Regions from separate parts of the Erwinia sp. PME.40.26/001 genome, predicted to be linked through region 1. Evidence: predicted binding sites of a transcription regulator. Region 1 holds the regulator's gene; each other region holds the start of a gene.
What was found. The regulator LexA, encoded in region 1, represses DNA repair genes until DNA is damaged. The targets are predictions, from matches to a motif close to TNCTGTATGTACATACAGNA.

Region 1 (5,715 bases):
GGCCTGCTTCAGCTGGCCACGCTGTGCCTGATGGCGCTGGTGGGCCGGCAGCTGCATCTCAACGGTATCTTTTACTGGTCGGTGCTGATAGCAGGGGTGTTCTTTGTCCATCAGCAGAAGCTGATTGCCAGGCGGCGTCGTGAGCTGTGCTTTAAGGCGTTTCTGAATAATAACTGGGTAGGATTGGTACTGTTTATTGGCGTGGTACTGGGTATCGGAGGGTAAACGGCAAGGCCGATCCGCTACGGGATCGGCCTGCTATCCTTGTCGTATCAGTCGAGCTCTACCGCACTCTCAATGGTCATTCTGACGTCCTGAGTGATCAGGTCTGCCAGCAGCTGGTACACCTGCTGTGTCTGTTCAACCTGGGCATCACCGGAATCACTGATATAGCCTTCATCCCGCAGCGTTAACACCAGCGACGTAAACACTGCCTTGTCGAAGAACTCCGGCGCATTAATGCCGTGCAGAACGGACAGACGCTGTGCCATGGTCCGGCTCTCTTTTTCCAGCGTTCCCCGGTTAATGGCCGGTTTTGCGCTGAGAATCGAGAAGGTGATTGAATAGCGTTGCAGGGTTTCACGAACGCCCGCTGCCAGCAGCTGCAGGGTACGGAAACGACCGGCACTGAGACGCAGGCTGCTCTCTTCGGCCACCAGGAGCCCCTGACGGGCCATTTCTGCCACCAGTGAGTCCAGCACCTGCGCCAGCTCATCGCTGTTCCAGCGCAGGAACAGTTCGCTCTTCAGCATCGGATAAATCACCGTGACCTGACGCAGCAGTTCGGCGCGGCTGATTTCGCGATGCTGCATCAGGATGGCAGCAATCAGCGAAGGCATCACCAGCATATGGTGAATGTTGTTGCGGTAATAGGTCATCAGTACCGCCTGCTCGCGCGGCAGCACCACGATCTCACCGATGCTGTCCTGCTCCAGCTCGAACTTGTTCATACTCAGCGCATGTTCCAGCATCGCCTCCGGGGTCATATCCGGTACGGTTGAGTCAGGCGAGTAGGGGACGTTGCGCAGCAGCTGTACGTAACAGTCGAGCTGTTCGGTCAGCTGTTCACGGGTCATGGAGCGCTGACGCGAGGCCAGCAGGGCGGTCACGCACAGGTTCATGGCGTTGGCCGCCCCGGCATTGTTAATCCGCACCATCACTTTCTGCGCGATGTCGTTCACGGCTGGGGTCAACCATGCCGGGCGCTGCGCCTCAATCGGATCGATAGCGTCACGCCACTCCGGCACCTGATTATTCAGGTAAGCAATCAGCGGCAGCGGTTCACCAAAGTTGACATAGCCCTGGCCCAGGTTGCGCAGCTTACGCAGCCCGCGCACCATCGACATAAAGCCCTCTTTCTCTTTTGTCGCGCCGCGCAGCTCTTTCGCGTAGGTGCCCACTTCCATCACGTGCTCGTAGCCGATATAAATCGGCACCAGGGTAATAGGGCGATTGCCACCGCGCAGCATCGCCTGGATGGTCATCGACAGCGTGCCGGTTTTCGGGTCCAGCAGGCGGCCCGTGCGTGAACGGCCCCCTTCCACGAAGTACTCAACGGAATAGCCACGGGTGAACAGTTCACCCAGGTATTCGCGGAACACCGTGGAATAAAGCTTATTGCCCTTAAAGGTACGCCGTATAAAGAAGGCGCCCAGGCGACGGAAGATCGGACCGGCAGGCCAGAAGTTCAGATTGATACCGGCGGCGATATGCGGCGGCACCAGCCCCTGGTGATATAGCACGTAGGAGAGAAGCAGGTAATCCATGTGGCTGCGGTGACAGGGAACATAGACAATTTCATGCCCGTCCTGCGCCAGCTGCCGCACACGTTCACCGCCGTTAACATTGATTCCCTGGTATAATTTGCTCCAGGTCCAGCCCATGATGCGGTCGGTCAGGCGAATCGCTTCGTAAGAGAAGTCAGCGGCGATCTCTTCCATCAGCTCAACGGCATTCTGCTGGGCTTTTTCATGGGAGATCTTTTTGCTGCGTGCCTCATCCTCTACCGCTTTGGCGATAGCCTTGGACTGCAGCAGCTTGTTGAACAGGTCCTGACGTACCGGCAGGCGCGGACCGACGGCGGCCAGACGCTGGCGGGCGAAGTGCATTCTGGCGACGCGTGCCAGCTTCTGGGCAATGATTTTATCGGTGCCGTGTTCGGTCGCCATATGGCGCAGTGACACCATCGGCGAGAAGCGCACGAAGCTGTCGCGGCCCAGCCAGAGCACGGCAAAGAATTTCTGAATGCCGTTCAGCATCCGCAGATGCGGCTGATCGTCACCCTGAACTTCGCGGCCAGGTGCACGGCCAAACATCACCGATACCGGCACCATCTGCACATCCAGTTCGGGATGGTTACGGTGCAGGTCGAGATATTCGTGGAACAGCTTGACCGACTGCAGATTCGGCACAAAATACGGGAATACGCGTGGGCCATCATGGATAAACACATGACGGGGCAGGACCGTGCCGTCAATCTCCAGCGGTTCCAGGGGATCGGGAAGGTCCTGTTTGCGACACTGCTCACGCAGGGCAAGGAGATCCGCCTTTGAATCATAAGGCAGCACATACATAATAGGACGCGACGTATCAAGCCCCAGTTCGGCAACCGGTTCAGCCGGGATTGCCTTACTTTTTACCAGTAATTTAACTGGCAGATTCAATAAGTTATAATATAAATTACGCCAACCTGACATAGACAACATGAAGCCTCTTGTTAGCAAAGCGCCGCAAGCATACCAGAAAGCGCCAACAGAATCTGTGGTGTTGAAAAACCTGTAGTTCCACTCATTGACGTTAAACTTCTCAAAGGGTTCCCTGATTATGGCAAATAATGTCACCGGACTGACACGAATCATAAAAGCGGCTGGCTACTCGTGGAAAGGCATCCGCGCGGCCTGGCAGCATGAAGCGGCCTTTCGCCAGGAAGCCGTGGCGGCCATTATCGCTATTGCCATCGCCGTCTGGCTGGACGTCGATGCGGTCACCCGGGTGTTGCTGATAGGGTCGGTGGTGATGGTGATTATTGTGGAAATCCTCAACAGCGCCATCGAAGCCGTCGTTGACCGTATCGGCAGTGAAATTCATCCGCTGGCCGGGCGGGCGAAAGACATGGGGTCTGCGGCGGTACTGTTGGCTATCTTGCTGGCCATGTTTGTCTGGATCATGCTGTTAGTGCCGCATTTGCGATGAGTTTTCCAAAAATCGCCACAAACGGCATTTCGCCCAACTTTAGGTTTTCAATGTCTAAATACCTGTATATACTCACAGTCGACTGTATAAACAACCAGGGGGCGGGATGAAAGCACTAACGGCAAGGCAGCAGCAGGTCTATGACCTGATTCGCGACCACATTAATCAAACCGGCATGCCACCAACGCGCGCGGAGATTGCTGCGCAGCTCGGTTTCCGTTCCCCGAATGCGGCTGAAGAACACCTGAAAGCGTTAGCGCGTAAAGGCGTGATTGAGATCGTATCCGGTGCGTCGCGCGGTATTCGCCTGATGATGGAAGAAGAAGACGGTCTTCCACTGATTGGCCGTGTCGCAGCAGGTGAACCTCTGCTGGCAGAACAGCATATTGAAGGCCACTATAAGGTTGACCCTGACCTGTTTAAGCCCGGCGCAGACTTCCTGCTGCGTGTCAGCGGAATGTCGATGAAAGACATCGGCATTATGGACGGCGATCTGTTAGCCGTGCATAAAACAGAAGATGTGCGCAATGGCCAGGTCGTGGTGGCGCGCATTGACGATGAAGTGACGGTAAAGCGTCTGAAAAGGCAGGGGAATACGGTGCAACTGCTGCCCGAAAACCCGGACTTCAAACCGATCATCGTTGACCTGCGCCAGCAGACGCTGACGATCGAAGGCTTGGCTGTCGGTGTGATCCGCAACGGCAACTGGCTGTAACCGGTACTTCACTCCCCGCTAAATGCTGTGTGCTGCTTAAGTGGCGCACAGCATCGTCAGTGAGGGTTTTTCGCTGATGGACTCCGATGACACTGCTCACCCCCGCAGATAAAAGCCTCTGGCGGCTCGCCCTGCCGATGATCCTCTCTAATATCACTGTGCCTCTGCTAGGCCTGGTCGATACAGCCGTGATTGGCCATCTCGACAGTCCCACGTATCTGGGCGGTGTCGCGATTGGCACGACTATTACCAGCTTCCTGTTTATGCTGTTGCTGTTTTTACGCATGAGCACCACCGGCCTGACGGCACAGGCTTTTGGCGCTAACGATAAACAGGCCCTGGCGCGTGCGCTGATGCAGCCGCTGCTGCTGGCACTTTGTGCCGGGCTGCTGTTTGTTGTGCTGAAGCAGCCGATTACGCACCTGGCGCTCGGGGTAACGGGTGGTAGCGATGACGTCCTGCAGCAGGCCGCACTGTTTATGCAAATACGCTGGCTCAGTGCGCCGGCGACGCTGGCGAATCTTGTGCTTTTGGGCTGGCTGCTTGGCGTACAGTATGCCCGGGCACCGGTCATCCTGCTGGTCGTCGGCAATCTGGTGAATATCGTGCTCGACCTCTGGTTTGTCATCGGGCTGAAGTGGGGCGTGCAGGGGGCCGCAGCGGCAACGGCAATAGCGGAATACACCAGTCTGATCGTCGGACTGCTGCTGGTATGGCGGGTTATGGTGATGCGCGGTCTGTCGCTGCGCCTGATGTTAAGGGCCTGGCGGGGAGATGTGGCGCGACTGCTGCGTCTGAACCGCGACATCATGCTGCGCTCACTCCTCTTGCAGGTCTGCTTTGCCTCGCTGACCCTGTTTGGCGCACGCCTCGGCAATGACGTCGTGGCGGTCAATGCCGTACTGCTGATGTTTCTTACTTTCACTGCTTACGCGCTGGACGGTTTCGCCTATGCGGTGGAAGCCTGTTCCGGTGAAGCGTATGGTGCGCGCAACAGCCGGCAGTTACTGAGCGTGTGGCATGCGGCCTGTCGGCAGTCTCTGGTGGTTGCGCTGGGGTTCTCCCTGCTTTATGCCCTGGCGGGTGAGCACATTGTCGCGCTACTGACCTCCCTTGAACCGCTGCGCCAGCTTGCCGACCAGTATTTGTGGTGGCAGGTGGTGATGCCGCTGGCGGGCGTGGGCTGCTATCTGCTGGATGGGATGTTCATTGGCGCAACCCGCGCCAGGGAGATGCGCAACAGTATGGCAGTCGCCGCGCTGGGCTTTGGACTGACGCTGTGCAGCGTTCCCTGGCTGGGGAATCACGGCCTGTGGCTGGCTATCACGCTGTTTCTGCTGCTGCGCGGTGTCACGCTGTGGGCGGTCTGGCGGCGGCACTGGCGTAACGGCACGTGGTTTATGCCCTGAAACATTTTCTTACGTAAGGTACCGCTTCGCCAGCTTACTGATTTGGCTCTTTTTTTAGGGTTTTTCAGTACGACAGACAGGGTGTTTACGGCTTGAGTGCGATTTCTCTACTACAATTATCTCTGTGTCAGGCAATTAACCAGATAATTATCTGGCTAATCAGCCCAACTCCGAGCTGTTAAAGCTGTTTTAACCCAAGGTAGAGGAATCACATTATGAATAAAGACGAAGCCGGCGGTAACTGGAAACAGTTTAAAGGTAAAGTGAAAGAACAATGGGGTAAGCTGACTGACGATGACCTGACCGTGGTTGAAGGTAAACGCGATCAGTTAGTGGGTAAAATTCAGGAGCGTTACGGCTATCAGAAAGATCAGGCCGAAAAAGAATTGAAAGACTGGG
Region 2 (5,715 bases), on a different contig from region 1:
GGCGTGGGCGTCCTTTCGGACAGCGCGCTGCCGGAGACGCTGAAAACCGGCGACAGCATTACTAAACTGCGCGTGGAGATGGGCGACTATGGCCGTTTTGAAGTGGATGCACAGCTGATCACCATCGGTAAACGCAGCGTGGTGGGCAGTAAAAGTGAAACGATAGTCACCCCCCGCCTGAGCTTTCGCTTCCTGTCGCTGAACGCGGCACAGGAGCGGGCGTTACAGCAGGTGATCTTTTCGCTGGAACGGCTGGCGCGCGATAAAGCCAACCGTTTCCAGTAAATATCAGATGGTGCGGTAGGCGGTGGTGACCTTCCACAGGTAGCGCGGTGCCTGAGCCGCCGGATGCTTATTCTGTACGTGCTGATAGAACGCTTCCGGGGTCATGGCATTAATCATCGCAATTGCCCGGTCACGATCGCGCGAGAAGGTGCGAAGCAGCGCTCCGGCCCCGTTGGCATAGGAAACGATGGTGGCATAGCGCAGGGTTTTCGGATCGCGAATGCCCGCCAGCTGCTGCTCCTGCAGAATACGCAGATACGCGGTACCAATGTCGATATTCTTCACCGGATCGCGCAGTTCTGACTTCGTCGGCTGGCCGCGCAGGCCCTGAGAACGATACACTTCACGCCCGGCCGTTGAGGCCTTTATCTGCATCAATCCAACGGCATTCGATCTGCTGACAACCGTTGGATTGCCGCCCGATTCCACGGCAATAATCGCTTCAACCAGCTTTTGATCCACACCGTTCCGCTGGGCGGCCTGCTCGGTCATCATGGACCAGGCGCTGGCCACCTGTGAAGGCGGTGCCTGGGTTAAGGGCGTGTCGGTCTGACGAACAATTTTTCTGTGGGGTTCGCTGGCACAGCCTGCCAGCAGTAATGCTGCGATGATCGCCGCTGTTTTCACGCTTTTTCTCACGCTTTTATTATCCTCTGAGCCTTAGCTTCATGACTATCATACGGCATGTCTGCCTTCAGGAAATTGCCGTCACTCTTAAATTGTGCGGTATGCGGATGACTTCATAACGGCTATTCGTCATCATCGACATTATAGGACCGCACTGAATTCGAAATAATTCCCTGCGTGCGCATAAAAAACCACCAAAGTGAGCGTTATGTCAACTATTCCACGTACGATTCATCTGGTTGCCCCCTCGGGTTACTGCCACAATCCTGCGGCCGCAGCACGCGGCGTCGCCCGCCTGGAGGCTGACGGCCACCGGGTGACGAACAGCGGCGTTATTGCCCGCCGTGAACAGCGTTTTGCCGGCAGTGACAGCCAGCGTCTGGCCGATATCAACGGACTGGCTACGCTGGAGACGCTCCCGGATATCGTTTTGGCCGTGCGCGGGGGATATGGTGCCTCCCGCCTGTTGCCCCTCATTGACTATTCTGCACTGCGCGATCGCCTGCTGGATGCCCCCATTGCCCTGTGTGGCCACAGCGATTTCACCGCCATTCAGCTGGCGCTGCTGGCGCAAAGTGGCGTCCTCAGCTTCAGCGCCCCGATGCTGGCAGGTAACTTCGGCGCTGAGGTTTTATCTGAATTTACCGTCCGGCACTTCTGGCACGCGCTAACTTCCCCTACATTAACGGTAAACTGGACAACAGTATCACAGCAGGTACAGGTGGCCGGCACCGTATGGGGTGGTAACCTGGCGATGATAACGTCGCTGATTGGTACACCCTGGATGCCCGATATCCACGGTGGCATTCTGGTGATCGAGGATGTGAATGAGCACCCTTTCCGCATTGAACGGATGCTGCTTCAGCTGCATCAGTGCGGCCTACTTTCCCGCCAGAGTGCCATTGTTACCGGCAGTTTTAGCGGAACCACTTCGACGGATTATGACAACGGCTACGATTTCACCAGCGTCTGGAACCTGATACGCGATTTAACCGGCCTGCCGGTGGTCACCGATCTGCAGTTTGGCCATAGTGCGGACACCGTCACCCTGCCCCTTGGTGCCCGGGGCCAACTGACAGTGGAGGGATCCGCAGCGTCACTGCAGATATCAGGACATCCCGTGCTGCGCTGATCGTGGGGAGCACAATAATAATGAAACAGTTGTATGAAGATCTCTGGGTATCCACCCCGGAGTTTCCCGCCAGTAAGGATGAACCGGAGCAGCTCATGCACGGTTTTTTATTGCAGCATTTGCGTGGAAATTTACTGATTTCACGGGTAGCCAGCGCGGAAGATCAGCAGGCCATTGCCGATCGCGGTGGTCTCATCCGCCATTATCTGACTCACTGTCATGAGGCCTGTCCTGCGACGCGGGCATTACAGCAGCGGTTTAATTCCGCGCTGTACTGCCATGCGCGGGCTTTAGGTCAGGTCAGCCATTTCGCGGAAGCCGATGCCACCTTTCATACGGCTGAAGTTCACTGCGGCAGTTTTCATGTGGTCCCCACACCCGGCCACACGCCGGGCAGCACCAGTTATCTTTATGCGTCACCCTATGGCAAAACCTACCTGTTCGTTGGTGACACTGTCACGTTATCTCGCGGCCGTTGGGTGACAGTACTGGTAGAGGAAAGTAATGAAAACGATCTGCGACAGACGCTGGAGTTTTACCGGGCGTTACGCCCGGATGTGGTGCTGATGGGAACCACCCTCGGCCACCAGGCGTGGCAGGAGGTGGATGTGCGTCAGTGGCTGGCGCTGCTGGATGAGGCAGAGAATAACGTACTGGATCTGCGCCATTCCGCGCTGCATACCAGCCTCCACTGATCAGGCGTTGGGCCGGGTGACCGCCATAATAAACAGCATCGGTCGCTCCTGTTCTTCCGCCAGCGCGGGCTGTTGTTCTACCTGCTGCGGCGTCGGGCCCCACTCGTTGAGCGAGTCGATGGTAAACCCGGCGGCGACAAGGTGATTAATCCAGGTGCCCAGCGTGCGGTGCTGCTTGATAACCCCGTCGGCAAACCAGTTGGTCACCCGCTTTCCTTCGCGCTGATAGTCACTGAGCGGCCAGCATTTCTGCTGTTCTCCGGCACTCAGCCAGCCCGGGTTGCGGGGTGCCGTGTAGATCGGATGTTCGGCAGTAAAAATGAACTGCCCGCCAGGTTTCAGGGAGGCAAACACCGTCTGCAATAGCGTTGGCAGCGCTTCCACATAATGCAGTGCGAGGGCACTCCACGCCAGATCGTAGCGCTGCGGCGGCAGGGTTAACGTTTCCAGATCCGCACGCTGCCAGTCAATCGCCGGGTCATCCCCCAGCGAGACCGCTTTTGCCAGCATTTTTTCCGAGACATCCAGCGCCAGCACCGCTTCAGCGCCCTGCTGGCAGGCATAACGGCTGAACCAGCCGTAACCACAGCCCAAATCGACCACCTGACTCTTTTTTAACGGAGGCAGGAGCGCCTGCACCGCAGGCCACTCAGGCGCGCCTTCCAGGCCCTGAGTGGAGCGATTCAGCGTGGCATAACCGGCAAAAAAGGCCGGGTCGTCATAAATATTTTGTGTCATTCACCGTTTCCTTAGCGTCATTCCTCCCGGAACAGGGGAGAATTTTAGCGTCGGGTGACCACAAAAAAAAGCGTTTCTCCCCTGAACGGTGAGCATTGTCCTCAGTTTTTGACCCGGGACATACTTTTGACCTCCTGCAGATTCACCGCCTGCGTGCGCCCGGTGGCGTCGGTATATACCAGCATCTGAGTGGCGCGATCGAGGTGAGGCTTACCTTCAACCACCACGGTACTGCCATCGCGCATGTGCAAAATATGGTCGCTACTGCAACCTGCCAGCAATCCCACCAGCATCAGTAACATACAGCCCGTCATTCTGTTGCTCATGTCGTTCTCCTTGTTAACAGGTTGACTATTTTAGCCCTGTACCCCACTCCGTTTTGCTGTTTACTGCCTTTCTTCTCCTCGCAGGGGAAATAGTGTTTGTACCCGGCGAAAGATACCTGTATTTTTATCCAGCAAAAATGCACAAGGAGCAAAAATGTTTGTTGAACTGATTTATGACAAGCGCAACGTAGCCGGTCTGGCGAATGCCGAACAGCTGATCCTTAACGAGCTGGAAAAACGCGTACAGAAAGTGTTTCCTGACGCCCTGGTTAAGGTGAAGCCTATGCAGGCCAACGGCGTGAAAAGTGACGCCAGCAAAAGTGATAAATCCACGCTGCTGCGCATCATCGAAGAGATGTTTGATGAAGCCGACGAGTGGATGGTATCCGAAGAATTTTGATGCTAATACCGTGCGGTCAGCCAAAAAAATTGATGTTAATGCGGAATGATACGGGTTTTTATTTGCATTTGTTCCGCATCGTCCTATTATTTAAATTAATCGATTTCCCTGGTGTTGGCCCGCACTCAAGCTCTTAGCGGGCTTTTTTTTGCCCCGAATACCCCTGAACGTTATATAGCCCACCGTTTTGTCTCTGTCCCTAAAGTTTTCCCGCCCGCTGCCGAAAAATTAACCACACCATAAGCAGGCAATAATCGGGACAGCAATGGCCACAATTTATATTCCGTCACTGATGGGTTTACTCAGTCATGCCGAACGGCAGAAAGGGACGAGGCTGACGCGCGAGGAAGTGGAAGCGCTGCGCGATTCTGTTCTCTGCGTGACCATCCCTGACCGCATTGCCTGCGCGCTGGACCCGTCACAAAACTTCAGTGAAACAGACCCGGCGCGCTGCTGGGAGGAGTGGTCACGCTACCGGCATCGCACTGAAACGATGCCGTGATGAAGGCGGGCGGGCAACGGGCCCCTAACGACGGGCGCTGGCCGCCAGCTCTTCGGTCAGTAAATCGTGTACTTTTGCTGCAAAGGCTGAACTGTCGCGCAGCATCTGAATGGCTTCTTCCAGCGTCTGGGGGGGCATCTGCCCCACGATACGCCAGCCGAGAGCGATATTTTTTGCTTCTTCAAGCCGTTCAAATTGATGTTCGCCAGATACCGATTCAGACACGATCTTCTCCTGATTTAACTTTTGGTCCTATTTTACGTAGCCTGATGACGACATCACAACCCCACCACTGGATTTAAATTGCTCTTTGTCTGCTTTTCAAGCGTTTATCGGTTAAAAAAGCATAACCGTTCCCCCATCCGTATTTTTCCCCGTATAAAATACAGCCAGTAATTTCCAGAAAAGCTCTCTCACATCCGGTAAATCGGGTATTTTTTCGGAAAGGCGCTGACTCGATTGAGCAGGCGGCGCTGAAGGCCAGGCCCTATCGCCGTCGTTTAACCCGGGATGATGGCCGTATGGTTGCGATCGGTCACGTTCAGTTGCACACTGTTTCTGCCGTTATTGGGCTTTACGACGCACACTTAATTGCAGTGTTGCGCCATTAATCCCCGTAACCGCGCTTTGAATGCGCCATGCGCAATTCAAAAACACATAACAGGGAGATATGTGATGAAACCAGGCGTTCGAATCCGTCAGTTACGTAAAACGCAGAAAATGACGCTCAGGGAACTGGCACAGCGTGTCGGTAGCGATGTGGGGAATCTGTCGCGCCTGGAGCGTGGCCGCCAGGGCTACAGCGATGTCATGCTGGAAAAAATCGCGGCGGCGCTGTCAGTGAGTATTTCAGGCCTCTTTTCCACGGAGATAAGCGATAACACGCCTGCGCCGCCTGGGGTTCCCCCTTCCGCCATGCAGGAGGTGTATCGGGTTGATGCCGTCGATCTACCCACCCGCACTGGCCGCTATCCTCCGGCCCGGGACGTGGTGCAGGTGGTGCATGCCGT
Region 3 (5,715 bases), on a different contig from region 1:
CGAGGCGAAGAATTCCAGCACGGCGGAAGAAAGAAACGCCATGCGCAGCACTTCCATCGTGCGCTGACGAAACTGATCGGAAGCTTCTGCGATGGTTTCCGTTTCAGCCCGGGCACGGTGGAACAGACGCAGGGTCTCCAGCCCGCGCAGGCGGTCGAGAAACTGGCCGCTGAGACGTGCCAGTGCCTGGAAATTTCGGCGGTTTGCATCTGCCGCACCCATGCCGACCATCGCCATAAACAGGGGAATAAGGGGCGCAGTAGCCAGCAGGATAAGGGAGGCCGCCCAGTTTACCGGGAACAGCATAATGAGCACCAGTAATGGGATCACACCAGCCAGCATCATCTGTGGCAGATAGCGGGCGTAGTAATCCTGCATCTCTTCAATCTGCTCCAGCAGCAGCGTGGCCCAGCTTCCGGCCGGTTTACCCTGTATCCATGCCGGGCCCAGATCAGATAAGCGATCCAGTACCTGGCTCCTTAACGTCTGGCGAATCACCTGTCCGGTTTTAAAGCCGACTTTTTCGCGTAGCCATGCCAGCAAAGCACGGCCAGCGAAACAGGCCAGCAGCAGGGCAAAAGAGGTCAGCAGCGTTTCCCTGGGCTGGTGGTCCACCAGCAACGCCTGCAGTAACGAGGCAAGGAACCAGGCCTGGGCCAGGATGAGCAGGGCGCTTAATGTACCCAACATGAAGGAGAGGCGCAGCCAGCGATGGCCATGCACACTCTGACTTTTCAGCCAGCGGGTGAGGTGTTGTTGTCGTGTTTTATTCATCTGTTGCCGTATTGCCCTGACGTAAACAGTAGTGAGGCAAAGCCCTCAGGAAGATAGGTGTTAAGCGTGGCAATGGTACAATGAGAAGGGTAAAAAGGCGACAATTGCTCGTCGCCTAAGGCAAGATTAGCTCAGAATTTTAACAACTTACTGATTGTTTTTAACTAAACCATCCAGATAACGTTCAGCGTCCAGCGCGGCCATACAGCCCGTCCCGGCAGAAGTGATTGCCTGGCGGTAAATATGATCCATAACGTCACCCGCCGCGAATACGCCAGGGATACTGGTTTGCGTTGCATTGCCCTGAATACCGGACTGGACTTTGATATAGCCATTTTCCAGTGCCAGCTGACCGTTAAAGATAGCGGTATTCGGACTGTGGCCGATGGCGACAAACAGACCCGCCACCTCCAGGGTTTTCGTTGCATCGTCTTTCGTCGAGCGCAGACGCAGGGAACTGACCCCCATCTGATCGCCCAGCACTTCATCCAGGGTATGGTCAGTGTGCAGAACAATGTTGCCGTTTCTGACCTTTTCGTTCAGGCGGTCAATCAGAATTTTTTCCGCACGGAAGCTGTCACGGCGGTGAATAAGATGCACTTCAGCGGCGATATTCGCCAGATAAAGCGCTTCTTCCACCGCGGTATTACCGCCACCAATTACCGCAACTTTCTGATTGCGATAGAAGAAACCATCACAGGTTGCACAGGCTGACACGCCGCGACCTTTAAATGCCTCTTCAGAAGGCAGGCCCAGATAGCGGGCCGATGCCCCGGTCGCAATGATCAGTGCATCAGCCGTGTATTCACCTTCGTCGCCGGTCAGACGGAATGGACGATTTTGTAAATCAACGCTGTGGATATGATCAAAGATGATCTCAGTATTAAATTTCACCGCATGTTCGTGCATGCGTTCCATCAGCAGCGGGCCGGTCAGCTCATTGGCATCGCCAGGCCAGTTTTCGACGTCGGTGGTGGTGGTCAGCTGACCCCCTTTCTCCAGGCCGGTGATCAACACCGGGTTCAGGTTAGCGCGGGCTGCGTAGACGGCAGCGGTATAGCCTGCCGGACCCGAGCCCAGAATCAGTAATTTACTGTGTTTAGCCGTACCCATGAAACCCTCATTAATTAACTGGCAAACCTATACCCGGATTGTAGGGAATTTGGCGGGGCAAAAAAAGCATTCTGCGATTTTGTTAACAATTAATGAAAAAGGTTTTACCAATCGTCTGGCTGCATGGGGGGCTGGCGTACTTAAAAAAGCACTTCTTGCTATGTATTGGCCTTTTTAACGGTAAAATTGTCATTGAAAAACAGAGAGACAGGCTCTGGTTTGGCATGTTGTACTGATTTTGTTTGTTTTGCTTTGACAATCGGCTACGCATTTGCGAAAACATTATAAGAAGCAGAGTGTATCAGGTTGCGAAGGGCAGGAGTTCATCCCGCGTTTTGCGCTTATGGCCGGATAGACTCAGCCTGTTATCTGGAATGACGCATGGTGTGGACAGACAACATGCTTCATGCAGATAAGGCGGTTTTTAACTGCCACAGGCTCTATGTCTTCGCTGAGATCAACCCTGTTACATTGATGTCGTTCAGGGTATGGCAGGTAGAGGGAAGGATTTTTAGAGAGACAATAATAATGGTAGACAATAAAAAACGACCGGGTAAAGATCTCGACAGAATTGACCGTAATATCCTGAATGAATTACAAAAGGATGGCCGTATTTCGAACGTCGAACTCTCGAAGCGCGTCGGATTATCTCCGACACCTTGCCTGGAGCGAGTTCGTCGTCTGGAGCGACAGGGCTTTATTCTGGGTTACACCGCGCAGCTCAATCCTCATTATCTGGATGCCTCGTTACTGGTTTTCGTTGAGATTACTCTGAATCGTGGTGCGCCGGATGTGTTTGAGCAATTTAACGCCGCTGTGCAAAAACTTGAGGAAACTCAAGAGTGTCATCTTGTTTCCGGTGATTTCGACTATCTGTTGAAAACCCGCGTGCCCGATATGTCCGCTTATCGTAAATTGCTGGGTGAAACCTTGCTACGCCTGCCGGGCGTGAACGATACCCGTACCTACGTGGTGATGGAAGAAGTGAAACAAAGTAACCGGTTAGTGATTAAAACCCGGTAACACAGGACAGGTGCAAAACCTGTTGGGTTTCGGTACACTCCTGTGAATTCATACAGGTTCAGCGCCGGGGAGACCCGGCGCGATTACCTTCATAGTTTACAGGCACCTGGAGAGTACTCTTGAGCCAGGAATACACAGAAGATAAAGACGTTTCGTTACAACCGTTGAGCAGCGGCCGTCGTCTGCTTGAAGCACTACTTATTGTGGTTGCTCTTTTTGCCATTTATTTGATGGTGGCATTGGTCAGCTTCAACCCTTCCGACCCCAGCTGGTCACAAACGGCCTGGCATGAGCCCATCCACAATTTAGGGGGAGGGGTAGGGGCCTGGCTTGCCGATACGCTATTCTTCATTTTTGGCGTGATGGCTTACGCCCTTCCGCCGGTGATTCTTGGCCTGTGCTGGATCACTTTCAGTCAGCGTCACGTTCAGGATTACATCGACTATTTTGCCGTCGCACTGCGCATGATTGGCGTGCTGGCGTTGGTCGTGACCTCGTGTGGACTGGCCGCAATCAACGCTGACGATATCTGGTATTTCGCATCCGGCGGAGTGATCGGCAGCCTGTTAAGCAATGCGATGGCACCGTATTTTAGCGGGCCGGGCGGCACGCTGACACTGCTGTGTATCTGGGCTGCCGGCCTGACGCTCTACACTGGCTGGTCATGGCTGACGATTGCTGAAAAAATTGGCGGCGTGGTCATGGGGGTTCTCACTTTTGCCAGCAACCGATCACGTGCTGAGGACGAGTGGCATGAAGAGGGGGACGAGGATCAGCAACGGGATACTCCGGTCGTCAGGCGCAGCGTGGCGCAGGATGCGGACGACAGTGATGATATTCTGCTGAAAAAAACGCAGCCTCTCTATGCGGAAGAGGATGATGAGCAGGACGATCCACTGCTGGCATCGCCAGCGGTGAGAGCGGTCGTGCCGGAACCTGCCGCCGCGGTTGCCGTTCCTGCGCCACCTGTTCAGGTTCAGCCTGCACCTGCACCTGCACCTGCTGCTCCTACACCTGCATCTGCTGCCGAAGCGCAGACCGCTGCACCGCAGCCGTCGCTGTATCGTTTTGAAATGCCCACTGACGTTCATACCCCGGCACCTTCTGTGCCGGTTGAGGACGATGAGGGGCCGAAGATGGGGAACTGGCAGGATAGCTCCGCGTCGTCGCCGTTTGATTTCTCTACGCCGCATGCGTCCCACCCTGCCAGCGTTGCTGCCGCCGCTACGGGTGCGGCCATTGGTGCCGTGGCTCAGTCTGCCACCAGCAACACGCCATTTATGCCAGGCTTTACTGCCACCAGTGGAGAAGATCTTAACCCGCAGGTTAAGCAGGGTATTGGTCCCGAACTGCCGCGTCCGAATCCGGTAAAATTACCGACTCGCCGTGAGCTGGCTTCGTATGGGATCAAATTGCCTTCTCAGCGTATAGCTGAAGAAAAAGCCAAAGAGCAGGATCAGCGTCAGCCTGAAGTAACGGCCTCAGACCCGGTTAACGGGCAAATGGCCACCCCTGAAGAACAGGATGATGCAGAGCAGAATCAACTGCGGGAAGCTTTCCTGGCGCGCGAACAGCAGCGCTACGGTGAGTCATTTGCCTCTGAGGATGAAGATGCACTGCAGCAGGCTGCGCTGGCACGCCAGTTTGCTGAACAGCAGCAGCAGCGCTATACCGGTGAAGAGCAAACCCACCGGCCGGCCTTCACTCTCGACACGGCGGGAGCATTTGACTTCTCACCGATGGACGATCTGGTGGATGATGGCCCGGTTGAACCCCTGTTTACCCTGCCGCCTGTGGCCGAAGTTGAACCGGATGCCCCTGCAACGCCTTCATGGCAGCAGCCTGCTGCCGTACAACAACCCGTGGCGGTGCAACAGCCTGCCGCTGTACAGCAGCAGCCAACGCCGCCTTCCGCTGCCGCGACCCCTGCCTGGCAGACCGCTGCAGCACCCGCAGCGCAGCCGGTGAAACCGCAGGAGCCGGATATGGAAAGCCTTATCCATCCGTTCCTAATGCGTCATGAGCAGCCAACGTACAAGCCGACGACACCATTACCTACGCTCGATCTGCTTTCATCGCCACCGGCAGAAACAGAGCCGGTCGATCAGTTTGCGCTGGAACAGACCGCCCGTCTGATTGAGGCGCGTCTGGCAGATTATCGCGTTAAAGCAGATGTCGTGGGCTACTCGCCGGGACCGGTGATCACCCGTTTCGAACTGGATCTGGCACCCGGCGTGAAAGCGGCACGTATTTCTAACCTCTCCCGGGATCTGGCGCGTTCACTGTCTGCCGTAGCGGTGCGTGTGGTGGAGGTTATTCCCGGGCGTCCGTACGTGGGGCTGGAGTTACCTAATCTGAAGCGTCAGACGGTGTATCTGCGTGAAGTGCTGGACTGTCCCGCCTTCCGCGATAATCCGTCACCGCTCTCCATTGTGCTCGGTAAGGATATCTCGGGCGATCCGGTTGTCGCCGACCTGGGCAAAATGCCTCACCTGCTGGTTGCCGGTACGACCGGTTCCGGTAAGTCGGTGGGGGTAAATGCCATGATCCTCAGTATTCTCTATAAAGCCACGCCGAAAGAAGTGCGCTTTATCATGATCGACCCGAAAATGCTTGAGCTTTCCGTTTATGAAGGTATTCCTCATCTGCTGACCGATGTGGTCACCGATATGAAAGATGCGGCAAACGCCTTGCGCTGGTGCGTGGTTGAGATGGAGCGACGTTATAAACTGATGTCTGCACTGGGTGTGCGTAATATCGCCGGTTATAACGAGAAAGTGGACATGGCTGAGGCGATGGGCAGGC
Region 4 (5,715 bases), on a different contig from region 1:
TCACTGCCACCCGATGTTTTAGCGGTACCGTCCACTTTATCTTTCAGCCTGCCGAAGAGAACCTCGGCGGGGCCCGCCGCATGGTCGAAGAAGGCTTATTTACGCTGTTCCCGATGGATGCAGTCTACGGGATGCACAACTGGCCGGGCCTGCCTGCGGGCCACGTGGCGGTCAACGAAGGGGCAATGATGGCCTCGCTGGACTCGTTTGAAATTACCCTGCACGGCCGCAGCTGCCATGCGGCGATGCCGGAAAATGGCGCAGATCCGATCGTCGCCGCAGCCCAACTAATCCTGGCCCTGCAAACCATTCCCGCGCGCCGTCTGTCACCGCTGGCGTCAGCGGTAGTGAGCATTACGCAGATTAACGGCGGTGAAGCGATCAATGTGATCCCGGAAACGGTGGTACTGCGCGGGACGTTGCGCTGCCTGCAGGCCGATGTGCGCCTGCGGGTTCGCCAGATGATTGATGAGTTTGTGACCACCTTCACGGCTCCGCTGGGAATTGAAGGCAGCATTGTTTATCAGACTGACTATCCGGTGACCGCGAATCACGCGCCGGAAGCGGCGCAGGTACGCGATGCAGCGCTAACGATACTGCCGGCAGAGCAGGTTCACTTTAACGTTAACCCGTCAATGGCGTCGGAGGATTTCGCCTGTATGCTGGAGGCCTGCCCGGGTGCCTATTTCTGGCTGGGAGCCGACGGCAGTACCCCATCAGCCCCGCTGCACAACGCCCGTTATGACTTTAACGATGCGCTGATCGGCCCCGGCATTGCGTTGTGGACCGCGCTGGTCACGCAGCAGTTACCGGCAAGCGTTTAAGGCGCACGCCTAAAACAGGGGTTTGCCTCTCCCCGGGACGGAACGGGCTTTTTTCCGCTCGTCCCGGCCCGCTTAATAACCTGACGACGCAATCTGCGCCAGGGCACCGTCCAGATCGCTGGCCCGCCCGGTGGCCAGATAGCAGCAGGCGATTTGCAGGCGCAGCGATGCCGGTACCGGCACCTCACGATCCAGACAGCGACGGATCCAGGCGGCCGTCGTGGCGGCATCTTTTGCCTGTGGCAGAAGGTCACCATTCAGCACGGTCTCCTCCTGGCGTGCCAGCAGCACCTGCGGCTCATCACCGGCAATCAGGGTGATCGACGGACAGCGCTGCGGATTAGCATACACCTCCCCTTCCGTCCCGTTCAGTAACAAACCGCGCCCGCCGATAGCACTGAAAAACGCCGCCACGCGCGGGATATATTCCGGGTGCGAAACGCTGGCAATGCGCAGCGCCGCCTCTTCCGTAAACGGCGTCGCCAGTTTCGCCAGGGTGTGCGCACTGTTGCGCACGCCCATACGCCAGCGCAGTGACAGCTGCTGCTCCATCGGCTGACACAGTGTGCCAATGGTGAAAAATGCCAACTCCCCCGCCTCCAGCTTTGCCTGCGCATCGTCTGCACCCGCCACCGGGGCAATGCCCAGCGCCGCAAACACCGCTTCACTGGTCACCCGCGTCGGGTCATCGCTGACGCCGTGTACCACCACCGGGAAGCCAAGGTGCGACAGCAGCAGCGCCAGTAATGGCGTCAGATTGCCCTGACGGCGCGCGCCATTATAGCTGGGGATCACCACCGGCATCGGCCGGTGTGCAGGCGGAGTCAGGCGCGGCATCTGCTCCTGCATTGCCCGGTAAAACCCCTGCATTTCATCTTCGCCTTCACCCTTAATGCGCAGGGCAATCAGTATCGCCCCCAGCTCAAGATCGGGAACCTCTCCGGCCAGCATGCAGCGATAAAGTTGATGCGCGGTGTCAGCATCAAGATGGCGGGCGTGATTCTTACCGCGTCCGACTTCTTTAATAATCTTGTTATATTCCATGCTTATGCCCAGTCAGAGTTAAAGGGGTTAGCGACGCCGGCGTGCTGCTGGCTTCTTTTTCACGGCCGGGGCCACGGCTTTGGGCAGTTCACCTTCGGGCATCGGCGGCTGCGCAATCGGAAATACCGGCAGCGCCCCCAGCAGACGCGCACCATAGCTTTTGCTGATCAGCCGGCGGTCATAAATAACAATCTCGCCGAAGCAGTCATGGCTGCGGATAAGCCTGCCAACCTGTTGGATCAGGTTAAACGAGGCGCTGGGCAGGCTTTGCACTTCAAACGGATAGCGCTTCAGGCTCTTCAGCCACTCGCCCTCCGTCAAAATAACCGGACTGTCTATCGGGGGGAAAGCAATTTTATGAATATGCACCTGGGAAAGCAGATCGCCCTTCAGATCCAGCCCTTCAGCAAAGGACTGTAACCCCACCAGCACGCTGGTCTCCCCCTGCTCAACGCGTTTGCGGTGCAGCGCCACCAGTGCAGGCCGGGGTTTATCCCCCTGCACCAGCATCATCAGCCGCAACTCGGGCAGATAGGCAAGAAACTGATGCATGGCGCGCCCGCTGGCGAACAGCACCAGAATACCTTTATGCGCGGCCAGTTTAATCTGATGGCGGAAGAAGTGGGCCATTTCGGCAAGGTGCATTATTTCATTCGCCAGCATCGGCTCATATTTCATCTGCGGGATAATCAGCGTTCCCTGCGTCACGTGATTAAACGGGGAGTCGAGTGCAACAAACCGGTCACCCACTTTTTCGCTCAGGCCGGACATCTCCTGCAGGCGCTGGAAGCTGTTGAGAGAACGCAGCGTGGCCGATGTCACCACCACATGGGGAATTTTACGCCACAGCAATTTTTCCAGCTGTTCGCTGACGCGGATCCCGGCACAGTGAAACAGCAGATGCGCTGTCCCGTCGCGCACTTCCCGCGTCACCCATTTGGACACCGGCGCGCCGGAGGCCTGCTCCATCGCCGCCAGCCGCCACAGCTTGCTGATCGCTTCAAACCAGCCCAGCGCCCGGTTCATCTGAATCAGCGCGCGGTGCAGACGTACCACGTCAAACTGCCCGCTCTTCTCACTGAGGTCGTTCATCATGCCTTCCGCCAGCCCGCGCAGCGCATCGCTGAGTTTAAACAGCCGGGCACAGATCGTCAGGATCTCGTCAGGCAGCAGCCCCATTTCAAAGCGATACTCCCCTTCCTCACTGTTCGGGGGCAGATACAGCCCCAGGATCTGCGACAGCATCTGCAACTGTTCGCGTACCTCTTCGCAGTGGGCCTTCAGTTTATCGGGGTGGCTGAGGGAGGGTGGGCGCTTGGGGCGGAACTGTGCCAGGCACTGCTCCACCAGGCGGCAAAACAGATCGAGCTGCAACTGGGTCCAGCCCGGCGTAATATCACCGCTCATCTCCAGAGCATCGCGCGCCACATCCGGCAGGTGATGGCCTTCATCCAGCACCAGCAGCAGATTTTTCGGCGGGGGCAGTACGGATTCGGTCTCCAGCGCCGCCATCACCAGGGCATGGTTGGCCACCACCACATCGGCATCTTCAATTTCACGGCGGGCCACATAGAACGGGCATTCACGGAACCAGTTGCAGTTGCTACCGAGGCAGTTGGCTTTGTCGGTGCTGAGGCGCTGCCAGAGGGAGTCTTCGATATTTTCCGCACAGTGATCGCGCAGCCCGTCCCACTCGTAGCGTTTCAGGGATTTTTCCAGTCCGGTGCAGATCGCCCGCTCATCCTTGCTGGCGGTCATGTCGTCATCAAGAAACAGCAGCAGATCGCCCTGATTTTCTTCATCCGTTGCCAGGGCAGAGAGATTGCGCGGGCAGACGTAGCGTCCACGGCCAAAAGCGGCTGTGAATTTAAGATCGGGAATAATTTTCTTCAGCAGCGGCAGATCCTTGCTGAAAATCTGATCCTGCAGCGCCACGTTGGCCGTGCTGACCACCAGCGGTTTTTCCTCAGCGCGGCTGACGGCAATGCCCGGGATCAGGTAGGAGAGCGTTTTCCCCACGCCAGTGGGAGCTTCAATGGCCAAATGGCGGCCGTCATCTCCCGACAGCGTTTTGGCCACTTCCGCAATCATCTGACGCTGCGGTGCGCGCGGAATAAAATCGGGAACCTGCTGCTGCAGGGCTTTGTACCACCCGGCAATTTGCGTTTTTAACGCGACAGTTAACGCCATGACAACCACTTCCAGCTAAACAAGGCTGTATTTTTACACAGTATGGCGGCGACGTCAGCCTGCAAACGCTAATCTTGCACAGACACCCGCGGTTTACGCCGATCGTGCAGCGCCCGGACAGGCACTGCCCGACGTTGAATAAACAGCGCAAATGCAGACCGCTGGCACCGTGACGGGCCCCTTTACGCCACCTTCTCCGGGATCTTAAACATCACCGTTGTCGCGTCCATCACCCCGGCGGTGGAGCGGGCATAGTCGGGGATCTGCCCTGCCACCTGCCATCCCAGCGAGCCGTACAGCATTTCAGCGACATCGCCGCTGCGGGTATCCAGCACCAGCAGGCTGCGGCCGAGTTCAACAGCGCGAACCTCTGCCTGCTGCATCAGCGCGCGGGCAATGCCGCTGCGGCGCGCCTGCGGATGCACCAGCAGTTTGCATACCTCGGCGCGGTGAGCACCGTTGGCCGGCATTGCCAGCCCCAGCATTACCGTACCGACAATGCGTCCTTCCCGCCGGGCGACCAGCAGCTGTTTATCGCCGCAGGCGAGGCTCATCACCACATCAAGCCAGAAACGGTTGAACTGCTGTGGGTCGCGATCGACAAAACCGATACTCGCACCTTCGGCCACGCAGCCATCCAGCACATCGCTCAGCACCGCGATCTCCTGTCGGGCCTGTGCCGCGTCCAGCCACTGATAACTGATTATTCTCATGGGCGTGCCACCACCAGCGCGTAATGCGCCCCGGCAGGCTCAGGCGCGTGAAAGGTGGTACGCCCGAACAAATGAAAGCGCAGGCAGTCGCCCTGCTCCAGTCGCCAGAACTGCCCTTCCAAATGAAATTCCAGCACCCCCGCCAGTATCCAGATATGTTGTTCCAGCCCGGACAGCGGGGGAATGTCATACTCAATCCGCGCACCGCCCTGCAGTCGGGCATCAATCAGTTCGGCATGGAACGACTGGGCGGGAGGCGAAACCGACCGGCGTTCATAGCCGTTTTCCGCATCGCGCCAGACGCTTTGCTGGTGCGGCCGCAAAAGCTGTACCGCCTCCTGCTCGACCTCACTCAGCAGCCGTGACATGGTCAGCCCGTAAGTATGGCACAGGCGGTTGAGCAGCGATGCCGTGGGACTGGTCTCAGAACGTTCGATACGGGATAGCGAAGCCCGGCTAATCCCGGTAAGCTCGGCCAGGGTCTCCAGCGACCAACCCTTTTCCAGGCGCAGGTCAGCCAGGCGTTGTGCCAGACGTTGTTCCGTTGGGGTATGTTCCATCTCATATTCTCATTTATGGGAATAAATCTCTCAAATGAGATATAGCAGGCGATTTTCGCCATTTCAACTTGTACAATGAATAATACTTTGTACAACCTGATAATATTGGTTAGGCTGATAACAGGTCTGACAGTCAGTAAGAGGTAATTCATGGCACTGTACAGCATCGGAGACGTCGCAGAGCGCTGCGGCATTAATCCGGTAACGCTGCGCGCATGGCAGCGTCGCTATGGCCTGCTTAAGCCACAGCGTACAGAGGGAGGTCATCGTCTTTTTGATGAAGACGACGTGGCGCGCATTGAAGAGATCAAACGCTGGATTGAAAGCGGCGTACCGGTCGGCAAAGTGAAAGCGCTGGTTGAAGGCGAAAACATCAACGTTGAT

Region 2: the regulator LexA is predicted to act here: its motif matches at 3,918-3,937, upstream of ACZ3HG_RS01220 (DinI-like family protein).
Region 3: the regulator LexA is predicted to act here: its motif matches at 2,949-2,968, upstream of ACZ3HG_RS15905 (DNA translocase FtsK 4TM domain-containing protein).
Region 4: the regulator LexA is predicted to act here: its motif matches at 4,082-4,101, upstream of dinG (ATP-dependent DNA helicase DinG).

Annotation. Positions count from the first base shown of each region.
Region 1 is NZ_JBVHNP010000015.1:27,185-32,899, forward strand. Features, by position in the region: gene ubiA (4-hydroxybenzoate octaprenyltransferase) at 1-225, shown strand, start outside; gene plsB (glycerol-3-phosphate 1-O-acyltransferase PlsB) at 273-2,696, opposite strand; gene ACZ3HG_RS22315 (diacylglycerol kinase) at 2,824-3,192, shown strand; gene lexA (transcriptional repressor LexA) at 3,299-3,907, shown strand; gene dinF (MATE family efflux transporter DinF) at 3,994-5,316, shown strand; gene ACZ3HG_RS22330 (CsbD family protein) at 5,532-5,715, shown strand, end outside.
Region 2 is NZ_JBVHNP010000001.1:192,760-198,474, reverse strand. Features, by position in the region: gene ACZ3HG_RS01250 (flagellar regulator YcgR PilZN domain-containing protein) at 1-285, shown strand, start outside; gene emtA (membrane-bound lytic murein transglycosylase EmtA) at 289-924, opposite strand; gene ldcA (muramoyltetrapeptide carboxypeptidase) at 1,121-2,044, shown strand; gene ACZ3HG_RS01235 (MBL fold metallo-hydrolase) at 2,065-2,739, shown strand; gene ACZ3HG_RS01230 (class I SAM-dependent methyltransferase) at 2,740-3,477, opposite strand; gene ACZ3HG_RS01225 (YgdI/YgdR family lipoprotein) at 3,579-3,803, opposite strand; gene ACZ3HG_RS01220 (DinI-like family protein) at 3,958-4,203, shown strand; gene ACZ3HG_RS01215 (hypothetical protein) at 4,469-4,705, shown strand; gene ACZ3HG_RS01210 (hypothetical protein) at 4,730-4,930, opposite strand; gene ACZ3HG_RS01205 (XRE family transcriptional regulator) at 5,381-5,715, shown strand, end outside.
Region 3 is NZ_JBVHNP010000005.1:183,153-188,867, forward strand. Features, by position in the region: gene cydD (heme ABC transporter permease/ATP-binding protein CydD) at 1-774, opposite strand, end outside; gene trxB (thioredoxin-disulfide reductase) at 922-1,887, opposite strand; gene ACZ3HG_RS15895 (hypothetical protein) at 1,886-2,065, shown strand; gene lrp (leucine-responsive transcriptional regulator Lrp) at 2,416-2,910, shown strand; gene ACZ3HG_RS15905 (DNA translocase FtsK 4TM domain-containing protein) at 3,030-5,715, shown strand, end outside.
Region 4 is NZ_JBVHNP010000005.1:88,337-94,051, reverse strand. Features, by position in the region: gene ACZ3HG_RS15485 (M20 aminoacylase family protein) at 1-824, shown strand, start outside; gene ybiB (DNA-binding protein YbiB) at 897-1,868, opposite strand; gene dinG (ATP-dependent DNA helicase DinG) at 1,896-4,058, opposite strand; gene ACZ3HG_RS15470 (GNAT family N-acetyltransferase) at 4,241-4,765, opposite strand; gene ACZ3HG_RS15465 (helix-turn-helix domain-containing protein) at 4,768-5,331, opposite strand; gene ACZ3HG_RS15460 (MerR family transcriptional regulator) at 5,482-5,715, shown strand, end outside.